Leucothrix mucor DSM 2157: one gene and its partner. The protein of the gene in region 2 interacts with the protein of the main gene of each other region in a pairwise test. Links are inferred from orthologs where the notes say so. Each region holds a gene or a part of one and is shown on either strand. Other genes may lie near its edges.

Region 1 (5,773 bases), 1.7 Mb from region 2 along the record:
TCAATAAACGCAATTTTCAGCACACTGCCAAAATTACGATCGACATCAACCCCTTTTAAACCAACCTGCTGCATGGCTTCAGGCAGCGGTTGGCTTTCGCGCAAATTAAAGCCGCAGGCGCTGAGCATTACACTCAGCACCAACAAGAGACCTAGCTTATAAACGTGTTTCATGTGCATGGTGCCTCCTGAATTGCGGCTTGGTTTAGCCAACAACAATATTGACTAAGCGGCCTTTAACCACAATGACTTTGCGAATGGCTTTGTCTTCGATAAAACGCTGCACATTGTCATTGGCCTGAGCCAATGCTTTGACTGTTTCATCGTCAGCATCTACATCCACATCGATTTTGCCACGCAGTTTGCCGTTGACCTGAATCATCAACTGCACAGAGCTTTGTACCAAGGCTTGCTCATCAACCTCAGGCCAGCTGTGCTGAATCAGCGCATCGTCATGGCCTAATGCTTCCCACATGACCTGACAGATATGGGGTGCAATCGGTGCCAGCATCAGTACGGCAATTTCCAGCGCTTCCTGACGCACGCTGATGGTTGCTGCATCACTGTCTTTAAACTTGGCAATCTCGTTAATCAACTCCATATTCGCAGCAATTGCGGTATTGAAAGTGTAACGACGTGACATATCATCAGTCACTTTATTCAGTGTCTGATACAGCTTTTGGCGCAATGCTTTAAGCTCATCGCTCAGGCTGGCTTTATCTAATTCCAATGCAGGACCGGATGAAACATGCTCTTGAACCATTCGCCATACACGTTTCAGGAAGCGATTCGCACCCTCCACACCAGTGTCAGACCATTCCATACTTTGATCAGGTGGTGCGGCAAACATTGAGAATACGCGCAAAGTATCTGCACCATAAGTCTCAATCAATTGCTGTGGGTCAACACCATTGTTTTTAGACTTGGACATTTTGCTCATGCCCGCCGAAGTGACTTCCTCACCCGTTGCAGTGATCGTAGACTTCACAATCTGACCACGGCTATCACGCTCAACACTGACATCTTTAGGTGCAATCCAGTTCTGGCCGCCCTTGTCATTTTCAGTGTAATAAGTATCGCAAAGCACCATGCCTTGAGTTAACAGCTTGGTGAATGGCTCATCGCTATCAACCAGCCCTTCATCGCGCATCAGCTTGTGGAAGAAGCGCGCATACAACAAGTGCAATACGGCGTGCTCAATACCACCAATATACTGATCCACTGGCAACCAGTAATCGGCACGTTGATCCAGCATCGACTGATCGTTATCAGGGCCAGTAAAGCGCGCGTAATACCAAGATGACTCGAAGAAGGTGTCAAAAGTATCCGTTTCACGTCGGGCAGCGCCCTGACATTTCGGGCAGCTCGTCTCATAAAACTCAGGCATTTGCTTAATCGGCGAACTGCCGGACTCATCAAAAACCACTTCTGTTGGCAATTCAACCGGCAGCTGATCATCAGGTACGGGCACCGCACCACACTCATCACAATAGATGATTGGAATTGGGCAACCCCAGTAACGCTGACGGGAAACACCCCAGTCGCGCAAACGGTAATTAATAGTCTTGCGGCCTTTGCCTTCTGACTTTAACAACTCTGCGATTGCATCAAAGGCTTCTTCTGAAGTCAGGCCATCAAAGCCACCAGAATTCAGCAAGCGCCCTTTTTCAGTAAATGCAGCTTCTGAAACATCAACCACATCGCCATGATCCGCTGTAATAACCTGCTTAATCGGCAAGCCATAAGTTTGGGCAAACTCCCAATCACGCTCATCATGTCCGGGAACGGCCATTACCGCGCCAGAGCCATAAGACATCAAGACGAAGTTAGCAACCCAGACCGGAACGGTCTCACCCGTTAGTGGATGAATCGCATACTTGCCAGTTGGCATGCCGCGCTTTTCCATGGTGGCAAGGTCGGCTTCCGCAGTCTTGGCATTCTTACAGCTATCGATAAACTCAGTCAGAGCCGGATTATTTTCAGCAGCGGCCAAAGCCAATGGATGCTGCGCAGCTACGGCTACATAAGTCACACCCATCAAGGTATCAGGGCGGGTAGTGAAGACTGACAACACTTCTTCAGATTCTTCGATACCGAATTCCAGCTCAACGCCTTCAGAACGACCAATCCAGTTTTCCTGCATGGTGCGAACTTGCGTCGGCCATTCTTCCAGCTTTTGCACGTCTGTCAGCAACTCATCAGCATAAGCGGTGATCTTCAGGAACCACTGATCGATTTCACGCTGTTCGACTAAAGCACCAGAACGCCAGCCGCGGCCATCAATTACTTGCTCATTGGCCAGTACCGTATTATCAACCGGGTCCCAGTTGACGGTCGCTTTCTTGCGGTATACCAAGCCTTTCTCAAATAGACGCAGGAAGAACCATTGCTCCCAGCGATAGTAATCCGGCTTGCAGGTAGCTAACTCACGCGACCAGTCATAGGCAAAGCCCATCTTTTTAAGCTGGCCACGCATGTCTTCAATATTCTGATCCGTCCAAGCAGCCGGTGGCACATTGTTCTTGATCGCTGCATTTTCAGCCGGCAGACCGAAAGAGTCCCAGCCCATGGGCTGCAGCACATTTTTGCCCTGCATCCGCTGAAAACGGCTGATCACATCGCCAATGGTATAGTTGCGCACGTGCCCCATGTGGAGCTTGCCACTAGGGTATGGGAACATGGAGAGGCAGTAATACTTCTCTTTGCTCTCATCTTCGGTAACCGCAAATGCGTCTTGCTGGTCCCAAAAAGCCTGTACTTCGGCTTCCACGGTAGAATGGTTGTATTGTTCCTGCATAAGGTATACTGATATAAATCTGTAAAGCAGGAAGGATACCGAGGATTAATCCCATCTGCCAGTGATGAATGTCGGAATAGCCAGATATTTATGCGGTTGTGGTACGATCCTGCTCTCCACTGATACCCCTTAGCCACCAACTAGTCTAAAATAGCAGGTACTCTTTCATTTGCTGACAGGACTTTTCCATGTATACATCCGGCACCACACTTTCAACTTTCATCATTGAAGAAAAACGTCGCCTCGGAGAACAAGCAACCGGAGAGTTTACCGGCCTACTAAACGATATCAGCATTGCCTGCAAAAGCATTGCCGCCTTAGTCAACAAAGGCGCATTAGCTGGCGTATTAGGTGTTGCCGGCTCTGAAAATGCCATGGGTGATGCACAAAAGAAAATGGATCTGATCGCCAATGATCTGTTTATTAATGCCCTGCAAAACAATGGCCACTGCGCCGGAATGGCTTCCGAAGAGCTGGACGAAATCCTAACGCTGCCAGAAGGAAAGGTACGCGGTAGCTACCTAGTCACCTTCGACCCGTTGGATGGCTCATCCAATATGGATATCAATATTGACGTTGGGGCTATTTTCTCAGTACTTAAAGCGCCCAAAGGCAAGCAAGACCCAACCGCTGAAGATTTCTCTCGCGCTGGCGTTGAGCAAATTGCCGCAGGTTATTGCCTGTACGGCCCTTCAACCATGTTTGTACTGACCACCGGCAATGGCGTGAATGGCTTCACACTGGATACCACGATTGGTGAATTCATCCTGACTCACCCTGAGATGAAAGTCCCAGAAACCACTCAAGAGTTTGCCATCAATGCCTCTAACCAGCGCCATTGGGAGCCAGCAGTTCAGCGCTACTTTGCAGACTGCTTAGCAGGCGAAGAAGGCCCCTTAGCTAAGAATTACAATATGCGCTGGGTGGCAGCCATGGTGGGTGAAGTACACCGCATCTTATGCCGTGGCGGTGTGTTTCTGTATCCGATTGATGAGCGTAATCGTGACGCGGGCGGCAAGCTGCGCCTTCTGTACGAAGGAAACCCAATGGCAATGATTATGGAGCAAGCTGGTGGATTGGCTTCAACCGGTTATGGCCGGATTATGGAAGTTGCGCCGAATGGCGACCCACATCAGCGTGTGGCCGTGATTATGGGCTCCAAGCAAGAAGTTGAAACCATTTTGGCCTATCACGACGCGGGCTAATTAACCGCTTAAATGCCAAATAACTGACAAGAAAATGCCCGAGCAAGTCGGGTATTTTTTATGAGCTTATTCTGTTGTATCAGGCCGGAATGCATCTTTGAGATACAACACCATCGACCATAGGGTCAGAATCGTCGCAATCGCCAACAGGAACAAACCAATTTCATGCAGTGGCAATCCCAGCATCGGCTTGTCATATAGCAAAAAGGTTAGTGACATAATCTGAGCGGCTGTTTTCAGCTTTCCAGTAAATGCCACCGCCACCTTACTGCGCTGACCAACCTCTGCCATCCATTCGCGTAAGGCTGAAATCACCAGTTCACGACTAATAATAATGGCAGCGGCTAAGGTCACCCAGATATTTGCCTGACTTTCTACAATCAAAATCAAGGCAACGGCGACCATTAACTTATCCGCAACTGGATCAAGGAAAGCGCCGAATCGAGACTCCTGCCCCCAGCGGCGAGCTAAATATCCATCCGCCCAATCAGTGAAACCTGCTAATGCAAAGACCACAGCGCTGGTGAGTGGGAAATCGAGATAAAACAAGGCCACCATAAAGGGAATGGCGAGTATTCGGAGATAGGTGAGGAGGATCGGGATGTTAAAAACCATGTTCGTACCAACGCTATTTTAGGGGTCAACGACAAATTGGCCACTAGTCGCCATTAAATCGATCATAAATTTTTTCTGCCAAAGCCCGGCTAATTCCGTTTACTTTTGACAGCTCTTCGACACTGGCACGGGTAATGGCCCGCTGGCCACCAAACTGCTTGAGCAACTCCTGCCGACGTTTTGGCCCGAGCCCTTCAATAGACTCTAACGGCGAACTGGTACGTGCTTTTTGACGACGCTGACGGTGCCCAGTAATGGCAAACCGATGCGCCTCATCGCGAATTTGTTGAATCAGATGTAAGGCACTGGAGTGCGGGGGAAGTTCAACACGTCGCTTGCCAATGGTGAGCGTATCCAGCTCCGCACGCCGGCCCTCACCTTTAGTCACACCAATAATATCGATGCCTGAAATCTGTAGCTCCTGAAGCACTTTAATCGCTTCATTGACCTGGCCCTTACCGCCATCAATAAACAGGATATCCGGCAAATTAGATTCGCCATCCTGGTTTTGCACTTTGGCAAAGCGTCGTGATAAGGCCTGAGACATCGCCGCATAATCATCACCAGGCGTAATGCCGTTAATGTTATAACGCCGGTACTCACTTTTTAATGGCCCTTCAACCCCAAACACCACTTGCGAAGCAACCGTCGCCTCACCTTGTGTATGACTGATGTCGTAGCATTCCATACGGGCCGGAATATAGTCTAAACCCAAGGCCTCCTGCAATGAAACAACCTGCTTTTCCAAGCTATCTTTGGAAATCAGTTTATTCTGCAGTGCATGGAGCGCATTTCGTTCGGCCATCGCTACCCAGCGGGCACCATCACCACGCGGCTTACTGGTCAAAGCCACTTTACGCTCTGCTTTAGAGCTTAGCATTTCTGCCATTAACTCTGCATCATCCGGCACATGATTCATCAACAGTTTGGCAGGTATCGTGCGATTGAGATAGTACTGGCCGATAAAGTTGCTTAAAACACTGGCTTCGTTTAAATCGACGGCAGGTAGCTGTGGGAAATAATTGCGGCTTCCTAAGTTGTTACCAGCACGAATCGTCATCACGTGCACACAAGCAACATTCGAGGTTAGTTGCAGAGCAATCACATCCACATCGCCCTGCCCGCCACTAATGTATTGCTGCTGGGAGATCAGGCGA
Region 2 (8,199 bases):
CAAACGCATGAAGACAGAATTCGCACGATTATAGAGATTAACTTTTCGCCGCTACAAACCGACCCTGCAACCGTTTGTACTTGGTTGGCGTTCTGGGCGCAGGCGATGCACGTCCCTGCTTTGGCGCGTTTACAAAAGTTAAACACCAAGCGCTTATACAGTAATTTATTGTATTCCTTGAAACACTTGTTATGCCCTGAGCAGGCGGTATTTATGGCCGAAGGATTGGCGGCTCTAATCGATGGATTATGGCTACGAGGCGCGTTTGCAGAGGATGGAATTGATTCAGAGCATGCTTTTAAGGTGGTGTGGTCGTTTTACCAAAGTCAGCTGATGGCCAGCCGAGCGCTAGAGTCTTAACAGGTCACTAAGTGAGTTTGAATAACAGGCTCTCTTAGTGTTATTAGTGCTAGAGAGTTTAAACCTCTGACTGATAAATCTGAGGTCGTCCCAGCAAAGAATGAATGGACATAGGCTTGTCTAGCAGCCAACCTTGTAAACGCTCAGCGCCGAGGTCTTTAAACAGTTCAGCTTGTTGCCAATGCTCAACCCCTTCAACCACAATGCGCATATCTAGCCGTTGTGCCAAGCCAATAATACTTTCCACAATCGCCGCTGTTTTAGGCTCTGCGTAGCAGTCGGTATAAGACTTATCAATTTTCAGCTCATTAGCAGGCAGCTTTTGCAAATACGCCAGCGAAGCAAAGCCCGATCCAAAGTCATCAATCGAAATATCAAAGCCACGCTCTTGCAGCTTTTTGATGTTTTTAAGCGCTTTAGAGTAGTCGTTAATCATCATAGATTCGGTGATTTCAAGCGTGATGAAAGGCACTAGTTCAGGTGCCTGCGCTACCTTGCTATCCATGTATTCAATTAGCGAGTTGTCATTTAAATCTCTGGATGACAGGTTGATCGATACTTCAATACCCGGATGCTTTTCCTGCAATGCAGGCAGGTCTTTAAAGACCTGACCAATTACCCAATGCGACAAGCTACAAATGCGGGTCGAACGCTCTAATAAGGGAATAAAGATATCCGGACCAATTAAGCCATATTCATGATGCTGCCAACGAGTCAGTACTTCAGCGCCAGAGAGCTTATTGTTCACCGCATTGTATTGTGGCTGCCATAATAGGAAGAACTCATCATCTTCCAGTGACTTTTGAAAGTCGTTTAACAGCGTAATGCGTTGGCGTTCATCAAAGCCGATTTGTGGGTTGTAGTACTTGAACGTCTTGTTATTTTTGATGCTGTAAGACAATGCCTGATTGGTTCTAAGCATCACCGTTTGATAGTCAGTGCTAACAGGGCAGAACTCATGAGCACCGGTCATTACTTCCAGGTCAATGCTGTTTTGATTGATGTGGCGAATACTTTCAGTGGCTTGGTTAAGTTGTGCGACTAACCCACGACGGCTGTCATAATCCAGCGCCTGACACAGTAGGCAAAAGGTATTCTTATCGATGTGAAATAAGGGGACGCTGTATTCGTTATTATTGTCAGCACTCACCAGATTTGGATTGCCTGCCAGTACTTGACGCATCTCGGTAGCAATGTCTTCAATAAAGCGGGCGTATAGCGTCGGACCAAAGGTGATTTCCAGCTTATCCAGTCCGGATACCCAAATCTTTATCAGTGTTTGATGCTCAGTGTCTTTGTTATTTAAAAAGTGTCTTTCCAGCGCCCGTTCATTCGGTAAATGGCTGACGTGATGGGAGAACTTCTCACGCTGGTACTCGGTGTTGCTTTTGCGAATATTGAGAAATAGGATGCCTGAAATCAGCATGACTTCCAGAATGACCGAGAAAAAGAGTACAAAGTCAGCAAACCAGTTAAGTGGGATAAGCCCTAATCTGGCGATTAGATGCAGTACCACAGCTGGCACAAACACAACTAACACAACCCGTAAAATCATTAGCTTGGGGTCGTTGTTAGACAGCTTTTTCGCATGGCGCATGGTTGGATGAAATAACCGAACCAGCCCGATTACCACGCCCATACAAATCTGGATAGAAATCAGGCGTATCAGGTATTCATAAGGAATAAACAAAACGCCCGCCAGTAGCAGATAACCACTCCAGTACATCAAAGCATGTAAGCGCCTGACGGTTGCGGTATGCGCATCCACATTGTTCATTATTCTGATAAAGGACAACAGAGATAAGTAGGCAGTTAGCAGGGAGGTGGCAGTTATTTTTTGCAAGATCTCAACATTATAGAGATCGAGCCATAAGCTTAAGTAGCCATAATCATTGATTAGATACACTAAAACGGAGAGCAGATAGCCTATGTGCAGTGCAAACGCTTTATGTCGTGTTGATAGATAAATAACGAAGTTATAAAAAGAAATCAAAACGATCAATAACACATACGACAACACCCACTGATTTTTCTGGGTGGCGTTATGTTCTACATTAATCGGGTTGTCGATTGTAAAGCTGCCCACAATCGGGTTTTTACTGTTGATGCGCAGCCACAGTAAATATTTGGTGTTTGGCTTCAGCGATAGTGTGACATGGCTAAGGTTTGCTTCGGCCTCGATGTGATAATCCGTTGGCATTGTGCCTTTGCCGAGCGCAAATGTTTGCCGGTGTCCGCCTTCATCCTGCACATACAGAGTAATGCGATCCATGGATTTATGCAGAACGAGCGCAACGTCGGATGCGTCACTACCGACGGTTTGCAGCCGGGTACGAACCCACAGTGGTGAGTTCACAAAGCCTAATTGAAATTGTTCACGGTTAAAGCGTCCCCAATTTTTTTCAGAGAGGCTCATAACCGTATCGATACCCGCAGTGTCGCTACTATCGTAATAAAACACGCTGTCGTCGAGCAAACTGGTACTAACAATGTTATCCAGATTGACCGTTTGCCATACATTTTTCGCGCTCACTGGGAGCGTGCTAAATAGCATCAGCAATGTAATGATAAGGAGACGATACATGAGGTGTTTAGTTACCGAAAGAGACAGGCGTGATCACACAAAGAACACAAATATATCGTATCAGAGCTGACGCCTGTATGAACGTATTGTTAATGCATACGTTTTGGATTCACTTTTTTCGGTAAAGTTCGGCCTATTTCATGATCATAGCTTGATACTCTAGTTCTGTAACAACCTGAGTACCGAGTGCTTGGGCTTTTTCAATTTTTTTAGCGCCAACTTTGTCGCCAATCACCAGAATTTCCGTTTTCTTATTCACACTGCTTTGAACATTAGCACCGAGCTTACGGGCTTTTTCCTGCATTTCTTCGCGAGGCATGCTCATGGAGCCGGTAAATACGATGTGTTTGCCAGTGATTGGGCTGTCCACCGTTGCAACAGGTTCATCTGAGAGCAGATTGAAGTTTAAAGCGATCATTGCCTCGATCACTGGCCAACGTAGTGCCAGAGAGCGCGGTATGGCCTCTGCGGTAATATCACCAAAGCCTGAAATCTCTAATAAGTCATCACCACTTAGGGTGTTTAAGGTTTCAAGCTTGTGCGCCCGTAACAGTTTGCGTGAATCGCCGCGCCCAAGGTGATTGATACCGAATGCTGCTAAAAAACGCCAATCCTCAACCGCTTCAGTGCGAGAGCGGCTTAGTTGTTCAACCAAATTACTCGCTTGTTTTGCACCAAAGCCCATGCCTTCAAAGTCGGACGCTTCCAGCTTGTAGATTTCCGGCAATTCACGAATACCATTTTCAACCAGAATCGCAATGGCGCGTGGGCCAAATAAGTCCACATTGCCTAGTACTGAGAAGAAGTGCAGCAAGCGTGCCTCAATCTGCGCAACACACTCCTCCCCCTTGCACACCAGAAAGTCGCGCTCCATTTCGGCTGGCGCATTACACGCTGGGCACGTATCCGGAATGACCGCTTCTGCGCCTTCTTTGATGACGCCAAGTAGCTTAGGAATCACTTCGCCACTTCGTACAATCTCAATTTCAGCGCCAACACCGACATTCAAATTACGAATATTACCGGCGTTATGCCCTGTCACATTGGAAATATCCGCACCGGATAAGTTGATGGTTTGTACATTTAAGACAGGTGTAATGCGTCCGGTACGGCCCGTTTGCCAAGTGATACTATTCACGGTGGTAGTGGCGGTTTCACCTTTTAATTTCTTAGCAATCTGCCAGTTATGGTGGTGGTTGGTGGACCCCATCGCTTCACGTAAAGCAGGGTTGGTCACATCAATTACGCTACCATCCACCGGATATTCACAGGCCGACTCGACCTGCAAGCACAGCGCTTCAGATTCGGTGCGTAGTGCTTCAGTAGTACACTCAATAGCATCTAGTTGGGAATACGGTACAAAGCGCACAACGCCATCTTGCATCGCTTCTACGGCTTCTTTACTCAGCGTATCCGCGCCAATTAAGCCGGTAACGAAATTACGTGGGTGAGAGAACTGATCACTTAGATTTTCAGCAAAGTAAGCCGCGCTAATAACAATCTCACCAACGCCGGTATTTTCACCACCAACGGTGACCAGGCCGCGCTGCAAATTCCGTGAAATATCATTGCCTAACTGACCATTACCGCGTGTTGCCAGAATGCCACTTTCATAATTAGCCGCCATGCCATCCAGCTTGGGCGTAATGCGGAATCGTAAGTCAGATTCGGCAATTTCCAGCTTCTCGGCAAATTTAATCACCCGAGTGACATACGCTGTTATTTCTTCCTGTGTGTAGGCTTTATCGGTTGATAGCATCGGTTTTAAGTGACGAATTTTAGTACTACCAACATCCGTTTCCGGCTCCACCGCGTTCAAGTAAGGGTGATCCGGATCACGTAGCTTCAATTCCGCCAGATATACGAGGTCATACGTGGCATCGGTAATAATGGCTTCGCCGTTTCGGTAGGCAGTATTGGCTTGTTCGAGGAAGCTTACCAGCTCTTCTGTGGTCATTTCAGTGGCGGGTTTAATGGCTTGGCTCACGTGTTGCTCCGGTGCTAATCAGTTAGTGAGGTGGATTCTATCACTAACTACTTAGGCATTTCTTCACAAACCGCCAGAGCGTTATAGCGGCGAATTAGTGTCTGAAAACCTAGGCTCCTCACGACCACAGGTAGCCAGAATATGATTGAAATAGAAGCATATGGCTGTATTTTTAGTTTGTTTTTTGTTCTAATTGGCCTTTTTTATTCCATTGTAGCCTTGAGTTGTGAACTCTAAGGAATTATCGTTGATCTCAATAATTGTGTGATTGCTTATTTTCTGTGGAATGAATAAACAATACGAATGAGCTATCAGTGGTCGATTTGACTATGATGCAGTGGCGAAACTGACTTAACCAAGACAGGAGTGTACCCAATATGTTTTTACAGAAAGGCAATGGCCGCCGAGTTGCCTTTACGCTGTTATTGGGTGCCTGCAGTGCGCAGGCCATGGCGGTAGAGTGTGATGATTATGTTCAGCGCAGTGCGCAGCAACAAGAGCGTAACTTACTGAATCTGTGTGGCTATCGTGGTTCCCACTGGCAATCGACCGAAGCAAGCTTACGTGCTGAATGTGCTGTGATGAGTGATAAAGACCGCACTCAACGCTTATCAATGAGAGATCAATTCCTACAGCGCTGCCCTGCGATTAACTACGCCGGTGTTGGCCGCAATCGCCAACGCAAACTCAGCATGGCACTGTTACAGGCCGTTTCCAGAAAAGATATTCGCCTAGCGCAGAGCTTAATTGATGCCGGTGTTCATTTGACGGCTCAGCCTGAGTTGTCATCGTCCCCGCTATTTCTTGCTGTTAAGCAAAATGACATTCACATGGCGCGTTTTCTAATGCGACAAGGCGCTAAGCCGGAAGCGTTAGCCAAAGGTGAAACCAGTTTAGTGAGCTTGGTGTTAAGTCGTTTGCCGGTAAATTACGCGTTTTTGGAGTCTTTGTTACAGCAAGGTGCTAACCCCAATGCACGCAATGCGGCGGCCAACCAAGAATATCCGATCGTCATGGCGGCGACTAATGGAGACATCCGTTCGGTGTTGTTGCTGCTGAAATTTGGGGCTGACCCTAACTTATTCCTGCACAAACCTGCACTGCAGTTGGCGGTCAAGTTGGATCATTTTCCAATGGTGCGCGCGTTATTGCAACGCGGCGCAAAGCCTAACTTAGGTGCGGGGCATAAAACGTGTGAGAGTGAAACGGCGTTGGATATTGCCTTTAAGAAGGCAGGCAGTGAGCGCATGGTTAACCTGTTGATGGATAACCGGGCGCTCACTCTATTTGAGTGCAGACGAAACTAATCAGTCGTTATCTGAGCTCTTATCGTTGCTATCAGTCGTTGGATTCTCTGAATCGCTAGGCTGATCAGCCTTTGCATCAGTACGTTCTTCCGACTTAGTACGCTCATCTTCGTCGATGGCATCTAACTCTGCATCTAGCTCATCTTCACTTAGCGGATGATAGTCTTCAAAGTCCTGATAAGCTTTTGCATTCTCAGCATCAATATAGCTGGTGTCATCTTCTTCCGAATCGCTATCTGATTGATCTTCAGTGTTATCAGAGTCTGACCACAATGCATTCGCCTGATCGGCAACGGCGGTTGCAGCAACAGCGCCACCGATTGCTGCGACAGTACTATTGCTGGAGCTTGAGTCATCAGCCGCCGCATCTGAGGCTTCACGCTCAGCTTGCTTGCGCTCTTCAATGGCGGTACCTGCTTCCTTAACCCGTTGGTTAAAGAACTGACTCAGGAATAGTCCTGCTTCAAACAGTAGCCACATCGGCACGGCTAATAGAATCTGCGAAATCACGTCTGGCGGCGTTAAAATCATACCGACCACAAACGCACCCACGATCACATAAGGACGCTTCTTAGCAAGGCTCTCTGCAGTGGTAGTGCCTGTGCTGATCAGCAAAATCGTGGCAATAGGCATTTCAAAACTAAACCCAAATGCGATAAACATCATCATCACAAAGTCAAAGTAGGAGCCAATGTCTGGGCTGTAGGTAGTGTTTTCCGGTGTGAACATTGGCAATACAATGAACATCATCGGTAACAATACGAAATAAGCAAACGCCACGCCTAGGTAGAATAGGCCTACGCTGGAGCTAAGCAGTGGGAAGACTAAGCGCTTTTCATGTTTGTACAAACCTGGCGCTACAAACTGCCAAATTTGATAAAACACGTAAGGCAGGGCAATTAAGAATGCCACCATCAAAGTCAGCTTATAAGGAACCAGCAATGGCGCTGCAACTCCGATAATAAGCATGTTGACGCCGTCAGGTAAGGTGTCTGTCAGCGGCTTGGCAAAGATGGCATAGATGTCTTTGGCAAACGGTGCCAATACCAAAAACACGACCCCCACGGCAATTACCATGCGCAGCAGGCGGTCGCGTAACTCGACCAAATGCGTTACAAAACTACCGAGTTTGGATTCTTCTTCAGGCGCAGTGGCATTAGTCATTGTGTTTAGGGCTGGCAGGTTGAGAGTTGGTGTTCGTTACATTCTCAAGGCCAGCTTTAATGTCGCTTTGCACTTCGCTGGCCTGAGTATGAATGTCATGCTTGGTATCGTCCATGAAGGAGCGCAGCTCATCGATTTCTTTCTTCTGGCTTTGCAGTAACTCACGCATTTCGCTGGCATTTATCTCCCGCTCAATATCCGCTTTTGTGGTATCCACAAAGCGACGTGCTTTACCAATCAAGCTACCAATCTTGCTGGCAACGCCCGGCAGTCGTTCTGGTCCGACAACCAATAAAGCGATTACGCCGATAACCAGAACTTCCAGAAAACCTGCATCAAACATGGCAATACCTGTCTATGTAGGGTTTAGACTTTGTCTTGGTCTTTTACTTTAACTTCAGCATCAATCACTTTAGAGTTATCCTGAGTGACTTTTTCAACCGGCTTCTCGTCGGCTTCTTCAGTGCCGTTCTTGGCATCATTCAATGATTTCTTGAAGTTCTTGATTGCACCACCTAAGTCGCCACCCGCATCGCGCAGACGCTTAGTACCAAACAGAACCAATACAATCACTAGAATTAAAACTAGCGAGCCAACACCCGGCATACCTATTGCTAATAACATTACTTCTCTCCTAAGAATTAATTTTGTGTTCGGCTGGCTTTTTCCACCAGTCCGGAAGTGCCGAAACGACGCTGGAGTTCATCCAATACCGCATCCGGGTGTAAATTCTGTTGTGCCAGTAACACCATAGTATGAAACCATAGGTCTGCCACTTCATAAACAATCTTATCCGG

Evidence for each region.
Region 1: the proteins of LEUMU_RS0118200 (region 2) and leuS interact in binary tests that used the Escherichia coli proteins (3 or more experiments, as listed by UniProt). The link is inferred for Leucothrix mucor DSM 2157 from one-to-one orthologs.

The regions. Positions count from the first base shown.
Region 1 is NZ_ATTE01000001.1:2,326,408-2,332,180, forward strand. The notes cover bases 1-3,153. They hold leuS (leucine--tRNA ligase), read right to left. Parts: upstream 2,797-3,153; coding sequence 205-2,796; downstream 1-204. Other genes in these bases: LEUMU_RS0110260 (LPS-assembly lipoprotein LptE), read right to left, coding at 1-173; LEUMU_RS0110270 (class 1 fructose-bisphosphatase), read left to right, coding at 2,985-3,153. Also shown: more of LEUMU_RS0110270, read left to right, coding at 3,154-4,001; pgsA (CDP-diacylglycerol--glycerol-3-phosphate 3-phosphatidyltransferase), read right to left, coding at 4,068-4,616; excinuclease ABC subunit UvrC, read right to left, coding at 4,660-5,773.
Region 2 is NZ_ATTE01000001.1:3,994,806-4,003,004, forward strand. Bases 2,505-5,463 are described here. They hold LEUMU_RS0118200 (BRCT domain-containing protein), read right to left. Parts: upstream 4,932-5,463; coding sequence 3,078-4,931; downstream 2,505-3,077. Other genes in these bases: LEUMU_RS0118195 (EAL domain-containing protein), read right to left, coding at 2,505-2,893; LEUMU_RS0118205 (ankyrin repeat domain-containing protein), read left to right, coding at 5,309-5,463. Also shown: transcriptional regulator BetI, read left to right, coding at 1-360; more of LEUMU_RS0118195, read right to left, coding at 419-2,504; more of LEUMU_RS0118205, read left to right, coding at 5,464-6,238; twin-arginine translocase subunit TatC, read right to left, coding at 6,239-7,402; Sec-independent protein translocase protein TatB, read right to left, coding at 7,395-7,745; tatA (twin-arginine translocase TatA/TatE family subunit), read right to left, coding at 7,769-8,026; LEUMU_RS0118225 (phosphoribosyl-ATP diphosphatase), read right to left, coding at 8,044-8,199. UniProt on the Escherichia coli protein: DNA ligase that catalyzes the formation of phosphodiester linkages between 5'-phosphoryl and 3'-hydroxyl groups in double-stranded DNA using NAD as a coenzyme and as the energy source for the reaction.